DNA from 2 places in the Serratia sp. HNCC26DJ244 genome. Region 1 is predicted to be linked to the other one. Evidence: predicted binding sites of a transcription regulator. Region 1 holds the regulator's gene; the other holds the start of a gene.
What was found. Region 1 encodes CRP, which controls carbon source genes, mostly activating them, when cyclic AMP is high. Its sites were predicted from a motif close to ATGTGANNNNNNTCACAT; they were not measured.

Region 1 (7,648 bases):
ACAGTTGGAGAGTTTTTCCGGCGCGAAAAGAGATCCACGCGGCTGGAGCCTGACTACTGTCTATTTTGCGTTGATCGCTCATGCCGATTGCCAGGCACATATCATTGATGTGGATGACGTCGCCTGGTTGCCACTGGAAACATTGTCAGCCCACTCGCTGGCGTTCGATCATCGCCAAATTATCGACGCGGCCTTACAACGGCTGCGGCAGAAAACGACTTACTCCATGTTGCCGATCTACTGCCTACCAACAGAGTTCACTCTATCCCAGCTACAAGAAGTCATTGAGATTATCCTGTCACATCCGGTGCAGCGCAAAAGCCTGGTACGGCGTTTTACTGCCTCAGAAATGTTTGAAGAAACTGGCGAGATGGCAGTGACAGGGGCACGTAAGGCCCGCTTGTATCGTAAAAAAGCAGGAGTCGATATGAGAAATTTTTCTCGAAACCTGCTGATAGACTCATTTTCAGGCGAATAAAGGCAGCCTAGCAAAAAAACGAAACAATACCTCGAGCCAAACATTAACTAAGGGCTGTTGACGATTTTAACGGCCAAATCCTGTCAGAGATTGATATTACCCCGCAAGAAGATCTGAGCATAGCCCCCTAATAGTGAGCGTTCCCCGTGCAATTCACAGAACAATTCACCCCCGCGGGATGATATCTGCCTGGCATGTAACTCATGGCGGCCTAAACAGGCGGTCCAGTAGGGCAACAATGTGCAGTGTGCTGAGCCCGTCACCGGGTCCTCACAGCGATCCAACGAAAAGTAGCGCGAGACAAAATCCACGTTATCTCCAGGTGCCGTCACGATAATGCCACAGCCAAAGTGATCAATCAGGGCGGGAATATCCGGCTGTAACGCTTTGACCTGGGCTTCATTCGCCAATACCACCATCATCGCTTTGGCTTGCCAGACCTCCTGCGGTTGAACCCCCAGCAATGCCGCCAACTGTGCCGGTTCATCGATTTTTTGAGGAGGGCGAGACGGGAAATCCAGAATCAAACGCTCACCGTCAGCCACATCACGCTTAACTTGCAGTTCACCGCTGGCAGAACGGAAACGAATCTCTTTCAACCCCGCATCGACCACGTTGAGTAAGACATGCGCCGCGGCCAACGTGGCATGCCCACAGAGATCAACCTCCCTCGTTGGCGTAAACCAGCGGATCGCCTGCATATCGCCATCATTCCAGACAAAACTGGTTTCAGGTAGGTGTAACTCATTGGCGATAGCTTGCATTTGCGCCGTTTCCAGCGGTTGTTTCAGCAAACAAACACCTGCAGGATTGCCACGCAGCCCGACACCGATAAAAGCGTCAACATGAAAGTAATTGTCGTTCATTAGCATTTCCTCAACGCCAAATCAGTAGGACACAGGCCGCAGTTAACAGCCCCATCGAAACGTTAAAAATAATCCAGGCCTTTTTGCTACGTAGCAAACGGCCAATCACCGTACCGAACCCCAACCAGATGACCCCAGCAACAAGATTCACCAACAGTAGTGCACCGGAGATGATCAAAATAGAGTGATAGTACTGAACACCAGCCAAGCTAAAGCTGGTGACCGCCCCCAACGTCATCAACCAGGCTTTAGGGTTAAGGAATTGCAGTAATCCCCCCTGATATAACCTTACTGGCTCTGGCGGTGCCGCATCCATCTCCAATCGTTCATAAGCGGCGGTGCCCACTTTCCACGCCAACCATAATAGATAGAGGCTACCCAGGACCTTCAAGGTGATATGCAAAGCAGGATAAATTAAAAGTAAGCCCCCCACACCAAATGCCACCAACAACAAGATACTTTGCATCCCCAGCATGATACCCACCATCAGCCACAGAGAACGCATAAAACCGAAGTTGGCCCCGGAGGTGGTCAGTAATAAATTGTTCGGTCCTGGTGTAATCGCCGCAACCCACAGGAAACCTAATAACGAAACAAATAAACTCAGTTCCATGAAGTGGGTACTCCTCACCCAAATGCTTTTTTTGCCGTATGATTAGAGACAACAAGGCTACTGCTTGTCAGGCGCAGATGTCAGGGTATTGAAACTAACAGTGCGGAATTAATCACACAATAGCCACCAACGCGATTTTTATTCACTATGCATGAATCCTTTCGCCCTCTGATAGGGGCCAGCAATCCACATTTGCAAACGCTGTTACCGCGGCTGGTTCGTCGCCGCGTATTGCTGCAACCCCACTGGCAACGGCTGGCATTGCCCGATGGTGATTTTGTCGATCTGGCCTGGAGTGAAGACCCACAACTGGCGCGGGAAAAACCGCGTGTGGTGTTATTCCATGGGTTGGAGGGGAGTTTTTACAGCCCTTACGCCCATGGGCAACTCAATGCCTGCCGCAACAAAGGTTGGCTGGGTGTCGTGATGCATTTCCGTGACTGCAGTGGCGTACCCAATCGCAAACCACGCCTCTATCATTCAGGTGAAACGGAAGATGCCCGTTTTTTCCTACAGTGGTTAAGCAACAATTTTGGCGAAGTCCCGACGGCTGCGGTCGGGTTTTCCCTTGGTGGCAATATGTTGGCTTACTATCTGGCACAACAGGGAGACAGCAGCCTGTTACAAGCTGCAGTGGTTATTTCTGCCCCACTGATGCTGGAACCTTGTGCTATTCGCATGGAACAAGGATTTTCGCGTGTATATCAACACTATCTGCTGGACCAGTTAAAACAGAATGCTACGCGTAAACTCCTGAATTATCCCGGTACCTTACCACTGAATCTGGCACAGTTAAGTAAACTGCGGCGTATCCGTGAATTTGATGAAGTGATTACCTCGCGCATTTACGGTTTTACTAATGCCATTGATTACTATCGGCGCTGCAGCGCATTACCGTTATTGCCAAAGGTCACCCTGCCGTTATTGATTATTCATGCCAAAGACGATCCTTTTATGACCGATAAAGTGATCCCTGACCTTGCTCACTTACCGCCTAATATCGAATATCAGTTAACGGAATATGGGGGTCACCTAGGCTTTGTCAGCGGTAACTTGAGAAAACCGCAAATGTGGCTGGAACAGCGAATCCCAGCCTGGCTCACTCCTTTTTTGGAATCAGGCAAATGATTATCCCCTGGCGAGATATTGCTCCGGAAACCCTGAATAACTTGATCGAATCCTTCGTCCTGCGAGAAGGCACCGATTATGGCGAGCACGAACGGTCACTGGAACAAAAAGTGCATGATGTGGTCCGTCAACTGAAAAATGGCGAAGTGGTACTGATATGGTCGGAATTACATGAAACTATCAATATCATGCCGAGTAGTCAGATCCCCACTGAGCAAGAGAATATTTAGTCACACCAGCCTATGATTGACCAAAAAAATCAGGTAACAATGGATTATCGCTGAACAACGCCTATGCAGTTAATACGGAGTGACAAAACACCATGTCTGCCAAACACCCCATTATCGCAGTGACCGGCTCCAGTGGCGCGGGTACCACTACCACCAGTCTGGCGTTTCGCAAAATTTTTCAACAGTTGAAAATCAGTGCAGCGCAACTGGAGGGGGACAGTTTTCACCGCTATACCCGACCTGAAATGGATGCGGAAATCCGTAAAGCACGCGATCTTGGTCGTCATATCAGCTATCTCGGCCCAGAGGCTAATGACTTTAACCTACTGGAACAGAGCTTTATCCAATACGGTAAAAATGGCACTGGGCAGTCACGTAAATACCTGCACACCTATGATGAAGCCGTCCCTTACAACCAGGTACCGGGCACCTTTACCCCTTGGGAACCCTTGCCATCACCAACCGATGTCCTGTTTTACGAAGGATTGCATGGTGGCGTAGTCACCCATCAAATCGACGTAGCCAAGCATGTTGACCTGCTGGTGGGGGTCGTCCCCATCGTTAACCTGGAGTGGATGCAAAAGTTAGTTCGCGATACTGGCGAACGCGGTCACTCCCGTGAAGCCGTGATGGATTCTGTGGTCCGTTCAATGGAAGATTATATCAACTACATCACGCCACAATTTTCACGAACCCATATCAATTTCCAGCGGGTTCCCACCGTGGATACGTCCAATCCCTTTGCGGCCAAAGCGATCCCCTCGCTGGATGAAAGCCTGGTGGTGATCCATTTCCGTGGCTTGGAACAGATCGATTACCCCTATCTTCTAGCCATGTTGCAAGGGTCATTTATTTCACATATCAATACGTTGGTGGTACCTGGTGGTAAAATGGGGCTGGCAATGGAGCTGATTATGACGCCACTGGTGCAACGGCTACTGGAAGGCAAGAAAATCGAATAATATCGAATCATGTAGGTGGGCGACGATTAATCTCACGCCCGTAATACTCCGTTTCATCTGCAATCCAAGCGGGTGACACGCCCTATCGACAGTCTGCCGCAGACACAACGTTTACACAAAAATCGCCGCAGCCCAAAACGGCACGGCGATGCTTAGCGTTATTCCGTGTCAACATGACACAGAGTAGTGCTCAATCAACTTCATGGATTTCAAAACTGTGGGTAATAGTGGCCGCTTTGCCCAACATCAGGGAAACGGAGCAATATTTTTCGGCAGAAAGGTCTACTGCACGTTCCACCACCTTTTCGGTTAGCCCTTTTCCGGTGACAATAAAATGCAGATTGATGTGGGTAAACAGTCGAGGTGCCTCTTCACGGCGTTCTGAAGTCAGTTTCACCTCACAATCGCGCACATCATTGCGGCCTTTTTGCAAGATCGACACCACATCGATAGCGCTGCAGCCCCCCACAGACATCAACACAATTTCCATTGGGCTTGGGGCCTTATCACCCGCATTACCATCCATCAAAATCTGATGGCCGGAAGCAGACTCCCCCAAAAATGTCAGCCCTTCTACCCACTTCACTCTTGCCTGCATATTGTTCACTCCGATTATTTTTTAAAATCAACGTACGCTTTCATAGAGAAACTGACAACGAAACCTGACACTAATCATGCTGAAACGAGACAACACAAGACACCCGCCTCACTCTGTGCTACAAACACAGCTGCAATACTTTTTTCATGGCATCAATTTCAGGGATATATCCTAAGATCATTGGTGAGTTAATGGAACCTAGCTTGCAGCACTTAATACGAGTTAATATGCTAGTGTATAAGTGATTTTTTTACCCAGATTCGTTCAAAATGCCGGTAGGCGACAAACGAACGAGTCTACTACGGCTTGAGTGACAACGGGGATATACCTCACCTCAAAACCTGTTGATAGCCACAACTAAAACATCAGGCTATAAGCACGTTTTACAGGGAACTCTGACCCCTGTGATACAAGGCAGCGATAACAACAGAGGATAATAGCGCATGGTTCTCGGCAAACCGCAAACAGACCCGACTCTTGAATGGTTCCTGTCTCATTGCCACATCCACAAATATCCATCAAAGAGTACGCTGATTCATCAAGGTGAAAAAGCGGAAACTCTTTACTACATCGTCAAAGGTTCCGTCGCGGTGTTGATTAAGGATGAAGAAGGCAAAGAGATGATCCTCTCCTACCTAAATCAGGGGGATTTCATCGGCGAGCTTGGATTATTTGAAGAAGGCCAGGAACGAAGTGCCTGGGTAAGGGCGAAAAGTGCCTGTGAAGTAGCTGAAATTTCCTATAAGAAATTTCGCCAGCTCATTCAGGTTAACCCGGATATTCTGATGCGCCTATCTGCACAAATGGCAAGTCGCCTGCAAGTCACCTCAGAGAAGGTAGGTAACCTCGCTTTTCTTGATGTGACTGGCCGTATCGCACAAACCTTGCTGAACCTGGCAAAACAGCCTGATGCGATGACTCACCCGGATGGTATGCAAATCAAAATTACCCGCCAGGAAATTGGTCAGATCGTCGGTTGTTCACGTGAAACTGTTGGCCGCATTTTGAAAATGCTTGAAGATCAAAATTTGATTTCCGCTCATGGCAAAACCATTGTCGTGTACGGTACCCGTTAATCATTAAAGAAACGGCGCTGCAATGCGCCGTTCTTTGTCTGCTGAACAGCAAAACATGTGGCGCCGCCTGATCTACCATCCAGAAGTGAACTATGCCCTGCGACAAACGTTGGTGTTGTGCCTGCCTGTCGTTGTGGGTTTACTGCTGGGCCACCTGCAACAGGGGCTGTTGTTCTCGTTAGTGCCTGTCTGTTGCAATATCGCCGGGCTGGATACCCCCCATAAGCGTTTTTTCAAGCGCCTGATAATCGGCGGGGCACTGTTCGCTCTCAGCTGTGTTTTGTTGCAACAGGCGCTGTTGTGGCATATCCCATTACCCTTACTGATGCTTGCTATGGCGCTATTGCTGGGTGTCAGCGGGGAAATCAGCCCACTACATGCACGCTTGCTGCCCGCCGCACTGGTTGCGGCCATTTTCTCTCTGAGCATGGATGGCCTACCTATTTGGTATGCCCCGCTACTGTATGCCGTAGGCACTCTCTGGTACGGCCTGTTCACTTGGTTTTGGTTTAAATTATGGAAAGAACAGCCAATCCGTGAATCTTTAAACCAACTCTATATACAGTTAGCTGATTATTTTGAAGCCAAATATTCGCTGCTGACCCAACATACTGATCCTGAAACCGCGCTACCGCCACTGTTGCAACGCCAACAGCAAGTGATGGACCTGATCAGTTTGCTGTATCAGCAGATTAACTTTCTGCCACACGCCAATAATATGGAGCAAAAACGCCTGCAACGAACGTTCCAAGTGGCACTCGACCTGCAAGAACACATTAGTGTCAGCCTACACCAGCCAGAAGAAGTGCAAAAATTGGTGGAGCAGAGTCAAGCTGAGGCGATCATTCGTCGTAATGCTCAAGTAATCGCTGCACGTTTGCGCGTTGTCGCAGAAGATATCCTCTATCATCGGCACTCCCGCCTTTTTAGCATGAAACACGAATTGGCCGCGCTGGAGAAAGTGGCTACACGGCATGCTGATAATCCCGTTGGCCAGTTTTGTTACTACCATTTCAGCCGTATTGCTCGCCTGTTACGTACACAGCGTCCTCTTTATCGTCGAGACCTGATGGCCAACCAGTCACGGTTACCCTTCTGGCCTGCAGTGGTAAGCTATTTATCGTTCAAATCCAACGCACTACGCAATGCAGCCCGACTGGGGGTCATATTGGCTGTAGGCAGTAGCCTAGGCCTGCTGTTGCATCTGCCAAAACCCTATTGGATCTTACTGACCATCATGTTTGTCAGCCAGAACGGTTATAACGCTACACGAGTAAGAATACAGCACCGTGCCCTCGGCACCCTGATTGGGCTGGTGATTGCAGCAGGGCTTTTGCAACTGCAGTTACCAGAATATGTGACGCTAAGCATTATGCTGGCAATCACCCTCACCGCTTATCTGTTCTTGCGTAAAAACTATGGGCTGGCAGTAACCGGATTCACCATTACCGCCGTCTATACCTTGCAAATACTGGATCTCAGCGGCAGTCATTTACTGATACCTCGGCTGATTGATACCTTGATTGGTTGTGTGTTGGTCTTTGGTGGAACGATCTGGTTATGGCCACAATGGCAAAGCGGTCTACTACGCAAAAACGCTCACCAGGCGCTGGAACAGGATCAGGCCGCATTACGTTTATTACTGGAAGAACAAGAGCCGGACCCAAGCAAACTGGCTTATGCGCGGATGCAGGTAA
Region 2 (7,648 bases), on a different contig from region 1:
TTCGGTGCTATTGCTGGTTGTATGGTTACCGAAGGTAACATTAAGCGTCATAATCCAATTCGTGTGCTGCGTGACAACGTGGTTATCTATGAAGGTGAGCTGGAATCCCTGCGCCGCTTCAAGGATGACGTTAACGAAGTCCGTAACGGCATGGAATGTGGTATTGGCGTTAAGAACTACAACGACGTGCGCGTTGGCGACATGATCGAAGTGTTTGAAATTATCGAGATTCAGCGCACAATCGCTTAATGTTCGAATAATGCAAAAATAGTGTTGTGGGGGCCATGTGCCCCCTGTTTTGTCTGGAGGATAGCCACATGCCAAAAGAATTCAGCCGCGGTCAACGCGTGGCACAAGAAATGCAAAAAGAGATTGCCATTATTCTGCAGCGTGAAGTCAAAGATCCGCGCATCGGTATGGCGACCGTTTCAGGTGTAGAGGTCTCTCGTGACCTGGCCTATGCCAAAGTCTATGTGACCTTCTTGAATGTTCTCACTGAAAACCACGACCCAGCGCTGGTGACTAACGGCATTAAAGCGTTACAGGACGCTGCGGGGTATATCCGTACCCTGTTGGGTAAAGCCATGCGCCTGCGGGTAGTACCGGAGTTGACGTTTGCCTACGACAATTCACTGGTTGAAGGGATGCGTATGTCTAACCTGGTGACCAATGTGGTGAAGCACGACGAAGAGCGTCGTAGCGCATCAGGCGACAACGAGGAGGCTTAATGAGTCGTCCTCGCCGCCGCGGCCGTGATATCCACGGTGTACTGCTGCTGGATAAGCCACAAAACCTGTCGTCCAATGATGCTCTACAAAAAGTAAAGCGTATCTACAATGCCAACCGTGCAGGTCATACCGGGGCACTCGATCCATTAGCGACCGGTATGCTGCCGATTTGCCTGGGTGAAGCGACTAAATTCTCCCAGTATCTGCTCGATTCCGATAAACGCTACCGCGTGATTGCCCGTTTGGGGCAACGTACGGATACTTCGGATGCGGATGGGCAGATCGTGCAACAGCGTCCGGTCAGTTTCACGCAGGCACAACTGGATGCAGCGTTGCAGACCTTCCGGGGGAATATCCAGCAAGTTCCTTCCATGTATTCAGCGCTGAAATATCAGGGCAAAAAGCTGTATGAGTACGCTCGGCAGGGTATTGAAGTGCCACGTGAAGCGCGTGCTATTACCGTCTACGAGCTCCAATTTATCCGCTGGGAAGGGGATGAACTGGAACTGGAGGTCCACTGTTCGAAAGGGACCTATATTCGCACCATTATTGATGATTTGGGTGAGCTGCTGGGTTGTGGGGCGCATGTGATATATCTGCGGCGTCTGCAAGTGGCGAAATACCCACTGGCCCGCATGGTTACTCTGGATCAACTCAACACTTTACTGGAACAGGCCAATCAACAAGGTCAGGTTGCCAGTGAGTTGCTTGATCCGCTGTTGATGCCGATGGATAGCCCTGCGGCAGATTTTCCGGTTGTGAACTTGTCGTCCGCTGTCGCCTATTACGTTAAACAGGGGCAACCGGTACAAGTTAGCCATGCGCCATCCGCCGGTCTGGTGCGTATGACTGAAGGCGAAACAGGGAAATTTATCGGTATTGGCGAGATTGCTGACGATGGCCGGGTGGCACCGCGTCGCTTAGTGGTTGAATATACAGACGATACCCCCGTTCAGCTAAAAGCCCCCCATAAAACGGCTGAATAATATTATCGATATATCTATAACTTGAATGGTTATCGCTGCCTTGCCTTGCGATCATACAAGGCTAAGAGTAGAATAGCGCAGTTAATTATTGGGTTGCTGAATTAGAGATCGGCGCCCGTGTCTGTTATTTATAATTTGGAGTATGACAATGTCTCTAAGTGTTGAAGCTAAAGCTAAAATCGTAGCTGATTTCGGTCGTGGTACTAACGACAGCGGTTCTACCGAAGTTCAGGTTGCCCTGTTAACTGCGCAGATTAACCATCTGCAAGGCCACTTCTCAGAACACAAAAAAGATCACCACAGCCGTCGTGGTCTGCTGCGTATGGTTTCTCAGCGTCGTAAGCTGCTGGACTACCTGAAGCGTAAAGATGTAGCACGTTATGCCAGCCTGATTGAACGTCTGGGTCTGCGTCGCTAATCGAACAAGTTTCAGTAGAAAGGGGCCAAATTGGCCCCTTTCTTCTAGGAAGCATAGACAAATAAGGTTAATGTATTACCAGGTTCTTCCGTTACAGCGGTTCGCGCGGCTAATGAGAGGCTTTATCTTGGTTTGTATACCCAAGTTCAATCGAGTTGCAGGTAGGCGACAAGAGAGTGAGTCCCTAGGAGCATAGATAACTATGTGACTAGGGTGAACGAGTGTAGTCAACACCCCTGCAGTTTGATTGGCGATGAGTATGAGATAAAGATTGTCATTAGTCGCGAGGATGTAATGTGAAGGCAAGTCGATTCCCGGGTGTGTCGCGTAACCAATACTGACGTACCCTCAACGAAGGATTAAATTTTGCTGACACCAATTATTCGCAAATTCCAGTATGGTCAACATACAGTCACTATTGAGACGGGAATGATGGCTCGTCAAGCCACAGCCGCCGTGATGGTGAATATGGATGATACAGCGGTATTCGTTACCGTTGTGGGCCAAAAGAAAGCCAAACCAGGGCAGTCCTTCTTCCCGTTGACTGTTAACTATCAGGAACGTACCTATGCAGTTGGTCGTATCCCGGGGAGTTTCTTCCGCCGTGAAGGTCGCCCAAGTGAAGGTGAAACCCTGACTTCCCGTCTGATTGACCGCCCAATTCGTCCGCTGTTTCCAGATAGCTTCCTCAATGAAGTCCAGGTGATTGCCACCGTTGTATCTCTTAACCCACAGGTTAACCCGGACATTGTTGCCATGATCGGCGCTTCTGCTGCTCTGAGCCTGTCGGGTATCCCGTTCAATGGCCCAATTGGCGCTGCCCGAGTGGGTTACATTAACGACCAATATGTGCTGAACCCAACTGCTGATGAGCTGAAAGAATCTCGCCTCGACCTAGTGGTTGCTGGTACCGCTGGTGCGGTGCTGATGGTGGAATCTGAAGCCGAAGTACTGAGTGAAGAGCAGATGTTGGGTGCCGTGGTGTTTGGCCATGAGCAACAACAAGTCGTTATCGAAAACATTAATGACTTAGTGCGTGAAGCTGGCAAACCGAAGTGGGATTGGCAGCCTGCGCCAATCAACGAAGCGCTGCATGCTCGTGTAGCCGAACTGGCTGAAAGCCGCTTGGGCGATGCTTACCACATTACTGAGAAGCAAGCGCGTTATGCTCAAGTTGATGCGGTTAAAGACAGCGTAGTGGAAACACTGCTGGCACAAGATGAAACACTGGATGCCGGTGAAATCCAGGACATTCTGGGTGATGTTGAGAAACAAGTGGTGCGTAGTCGCGTACTGCGTGGCGAACCACGTATTGATGGTCGCGAAAAAGACATGATCCGTGGTCTGGACGTACGTACCGGTGTTCTGCCTCGTACTCACGGTTCTGCACTGTTTACCCGTGGTGAAACCCAGGCTCTGGTTACCGCCACGCTGGGCACCGCGCGTGACGCACAGATCATCGATGAGCTGATGGGCGAAAAAACCGACAGCTTCCTGTTCCACTACAATTTCCCTCCGTACTCGGTGGGTGAAACCGGCATGGTCGGTTCGCCTAAACGTCGTGAAATTGGCCATGGTCGCCTGGCAAAACGCGGCGTATTGGCTATGATGCCTAAGCCGGAAGATTTTCCGTACACAGTACGTGTAGTGTCTGAAATCACTGAATCCAATGGTTCTTCCTCTATGGCTTCGGTCTGCGGTGCTTCTCTAGCACTGATGGATGCTGGTGTGCCAATCAAGTCTGCGGTTGCGGGTATCGCCATGGGCTTGGTGAAAGAGCAGGATAATTTTGTGGTTCTGTCTGATATTCTGGGTGACGAAGATCACTTGGGAGACATGGACTTCAAAGTTGCCGGTAGCCGTGAAGGTATCACCGCACTGCAGATGGACATCAAAATTGAAGGCATCACCCGTGAGATCATGCAGGTGGCGCTGAATCAGGCCAAGGGTGCACGTTTGCACATTCTGGGTGTGATGGAGCAGGCTATCAGCACGCCTCGTGGTGATATTTCTGAGTTTGCACCGCGTATCCATACCATCAAGATCAATCCAGACAAGATTAAAGACGTGATTGGTAAAGGTGGTTCGGTTATCCGTGCGTTGACTGAAGAAACCGGCACCACCATTGAAATTGAAGATGACGGTACAGTGAAAATTGCTGCTACCGATGGCGATAAAGCGAAGTATGCTATTCGTCGCATCGAAGAGATCACTGCTGAGATCGAAGTTGGCCGTGTGTACCAGGGTAAAGTGACCCGTATCGTTGATTTTGGTGCTTTCGTGGCCATCGGCGGCGGCAAAGAAGGTCTGGTGCATATTTCTCAAATTGCCGACAAGCGTGTTGAGAAAGTGACTGACTATCTGCAGATGGGCCAAGAAGTTCCGGTCAAGGTACTGGAAGTTGATCGCCAGGGCCGTGTACGCCTGAGCATCAAAGAAGCCACAGCGCCAGAAGCGTCTGCAGCTCCTGCGCCAGAAGCAGAATAAGTGTATCAATAACTTTACAGCCCCCGCCTTCGCGGCGGGGCTGTTATCATCGTGCGGGTAGGATGCTCGCGTTTTAGCAAGCGGAGGACAGGACGTTCAGCCAATGTTTGTTTTTGGGAGTAAGAAATGAAGCCTTTCTTGCGCTGGTGTTACGTTGCGACAGCACTTTGGCTGGCAGGATGCAGCAACAATGATTGGCGTAAAGATGACGTTCTGGCTATTCCGTTGCAGCCCACATTGCAGCAGGAAGTGATCTTGGCGCGCATGGAACAGATACTTGCCAGCCAAGCACTGACTAATGATGAACGCGCACAGCTTTTATATGAGCGCGGAGTGCTGTATGATAGCCTCGGGCTACGTGCTCTAGCGCGCAACGATTTTTCGCAAGCGCTGGCGATACGTCCTGATATGCCGGAAGTTTTTAACTATCTTGGCATTTACTTCACGCAGGCAGGCAATTTTGATGCCGCGTATGAAGCGTTTGATTCTGTACTAGAGCTTGATCCAACTTACAACTACGCGCGTTTAAACCGGGGCATTGCACTGTATTATGGTGGCCGCTTCCTGTTGGCGCAGGATGATCTGCAGGCGTTTTATCAAGACGACCCAAACGATCCCTTCCGTTCGTTATGGCTTTACCTGGTGGAAAGAAGTGTTGATCCCAAGGCAGCCAGCGTTTCGCTCCAGCAGCGTTATGATAAAGCGGACAGAGGGCAATGGGGATGGAATATTGTCGAATTCTACCTGGGTAAAATCAGTGAAAGCACGCTGATGGAAAGACTCAAGGCAGATACAACGGATAACACTTCGCTCGCTGAACATCTCAGTGAAACAAACTTCTATTTAGGTAAGTATTACCTAAGTCTGGGGGATAAGGACAGCGCTACAGCGTTGTTCAAACTGACGGTAGCTAACAACGTTCATAACTTTGTTGAGCACCGCTATGCATTGTTGGAATTGGCTCTACTGGGCCAAGAACAAGACGACCTATCGGAATCCGACCAACAATAGCTGACAGACACTATATCCAATAAATTTCGAGTTGCCGCTAACGCACAGCCTGGAAAATAGAGGATCTCAGCCTGAGATACATTGGTTTTTGACCAAAAATTATCGCCTTGGCGGGCGAGGGCTTTTTGTCTGTTTTATAAACAAATTTGAGCCGGTTCACACTTTTAAATGAAAACGACTGAAAGTTTTCTCGACGAGTTATGTAAACTGGCTGCCATCATTAATGAGACACGTTTACATGACTACTGAGTTTGAAACTTCTTTTGCTGATCTGGGCCTATCTGCACCGATCATTGCTGCCCTGACTGATTTGGGCTATGAAAAACCATCACCGATTCAGGCTGAGTGTATTCCTCACCTGTTAAATGGCCGCGATGTGCTGGGTATGGCCCAGACTGGTAGCGGCAAAACTGCAGCGTTCTCGCTGCCCCTGCTGCATAACTTGGATGCGGCGTTAAAAGCACCACAAATTCTGGTGTTGGCACCGACACGCGAACTGGCCGTTCAGGTTTCTGAAGCCATGGCTGATTTCGCCAAACATATGCATGGCGTCAATGTTGTCGCCTTGTACGGTGGCCAGCGTTATGACGTACAATTGCGCGCTTTGCGCCAAGGGCCACAAATTGTGGTCGGTACGCCTGGCCGCCTGTTGGATCACCTCAAGCGTGGTACCTTGAACCTTTCCAGCTTGAAAGGTCTGGTGCTGGATGAAGCCGATGAAATGCTACGCATGGGCTTTATTGAAGACGTAGAAACCATTATGGCGCAGATCCCAGCGGAACATCAGACCGCTCTGTTTTCTGCCACCATGCCGGAAGCGATCCGCCGTATTACACGCCGTTTTATGAAAGATCCGCAGGAAGTTCGCATCCAATCTAACGTGACCACTCGCCCGGACATCAGCCAGAGTTACTGGACGGTGCAAGGTATGCGTAAGAACGAAGCGCTGGTGCGTTTCCTGGAATCTGAAGATTTTGACGCAGCGATCATCTTCGTGCGTACCAAAAATGCCACGCTGGAAGTGGCGGAAGCCTTGGAGCGTAGCGGCTACAACAGTGCAGCACTCAACGGCGACATGAACCAGGCACTGCGTGAGCAGACACTGGAGCGTTTGAAAGATGGTCGCTTGAATATTCTGATCGCCACCGACGTTGCTGCTCGTGGCTTGGATGTTGAGCGTATCAGCCTGGTAGTAAACTATGATATCCCTATGGATTCAGAGTCTTACGTTCACCGTATTGGTCGTACTGGCCGTGCTGGCCGTGCTGGCCGCGCATTGTTGTTCGTGGAAAACCGTGAGCGCCGCTTGCTGCGTAACATTGAACACACCATGAAGCTGACCATCCCTGAAGTGGAACTGCCGAATGCAGCGCTTTTGGGTGAACGCCGTCTGGCTAAGTTCGCAGCCAAAGTACAGCAACAGCTGGAAAGCAGTGATCTGGATATGTACCGTGCGCTGTTGGCTAAGCTGCAACCGGCTGAAGAGCTGGAGATGGAAACCTTGGCCGCCGCTTTGCTGAAAATGGCACAGGGTGAGCGTCCGTTGATCCTGCCACCTGATCCGGTATTCAAACCGCGTCAGCGTCGTGAGTTCAATGACCGTGATGATCGTGGTCGTGGTGACCGTGCTGACCGTGGTCGTCGTGATGCTCGTCCAGATAGTCGCGAAGGTGGCGATCGTCCACGTCGTGAGCGCCGTGACGTGGGTGAAATGCAGTTGTATCGCATTGAAGTGGGCCGTGATGACGGTGTGGAAGTTCGTCATATTGTTGGCGCGATTGCTAACGAAGGCGACATCAGCAGCCGTTACATCGGTAACATCAAGTTGTTTGCTTCTCACTCAACCATTGAGTTGCCAAAAGGTATGCCGGGCGAGATCCTGAATCACTTCACTCGTACCCGCATTCTGAATAAACCGATGAACATGCAACTGCTTGGTGATGCACAACCTCATGAACGCCGTGAGCGTCGTGATGGTGCTCCTGCTGCTCCACGCCGCTCTTTTGGTGAGCGCCGTG

Region 2: the regulator CRP is predicted to act here: its motif matches at 5,775-5,792, upstream of yrbN (protein YrbN).

What each region holds. Positions count from the first base shown of each region.
Region 1 covers NZ_JBXUGO010000010.1:16,537-24,184, forward strand. The annotation lists gene AC2A06_RS10045 (NUDIX hydrolase) at 1-478, shown strand, start outside; gene AC2A06_RS10050 (PhzF family phenazine biosynthesis protein) at 562-1,344, opposite strand; gene AC2A06_RS10055 (LysE family translocator) at 1,355-1,957, opposite strand; gene AC2A06_RS10060 (hydrolase) at 2,105-3,085, shown strand; gene AC2A06_RS10065 (YheU family protein) at 3,082-3,315, shown strand; gene AC2A06_RS10070 (phosphoribulokinase) at 3,408-4,277, shown strand; gene AC2A06_RS10075 (OsmC family protein) at 4,468-4,875, opposite strand; gene crp (cAMP-activated global transcriptional regulator CRP) at 5,319-5,951, shown strand; gene AC2A06_RS10085 (YccS/YhfK family putative transporter) at 6,007-7,648, shown strand, end outside.
Region 2 covers NZ_JBXUGO010000009.1:133,514-141,161, forward strand. The annotation lists gene infB (translation initiation factor IF-2) at 1-249, shown strand, start outside; gene rbfA (30S ribosome-binding factor RbfA) at 318-728, shown strand; gene truB (tRNA pseudouridine(55) synthase TruB) at 728-1,714, shown strand; gene rpsO (30S ribosomal protein S15) at 1,863-2,132, shown strand; gene pnp (polyribonucleotide nucleotidyltransferase) at 2,499-4,619, shown strand; gene nlpI (lipoprotein NlpI) at 4,746-5,630, shown strand; gene yrbN (protein YrbN) at 5,799-5,879, shown strand; gene AC2A06_RS09895 (DEAD/DEAH family ATP-dependent RNA helicase) at 5,869-7,648, shown strand, end outside.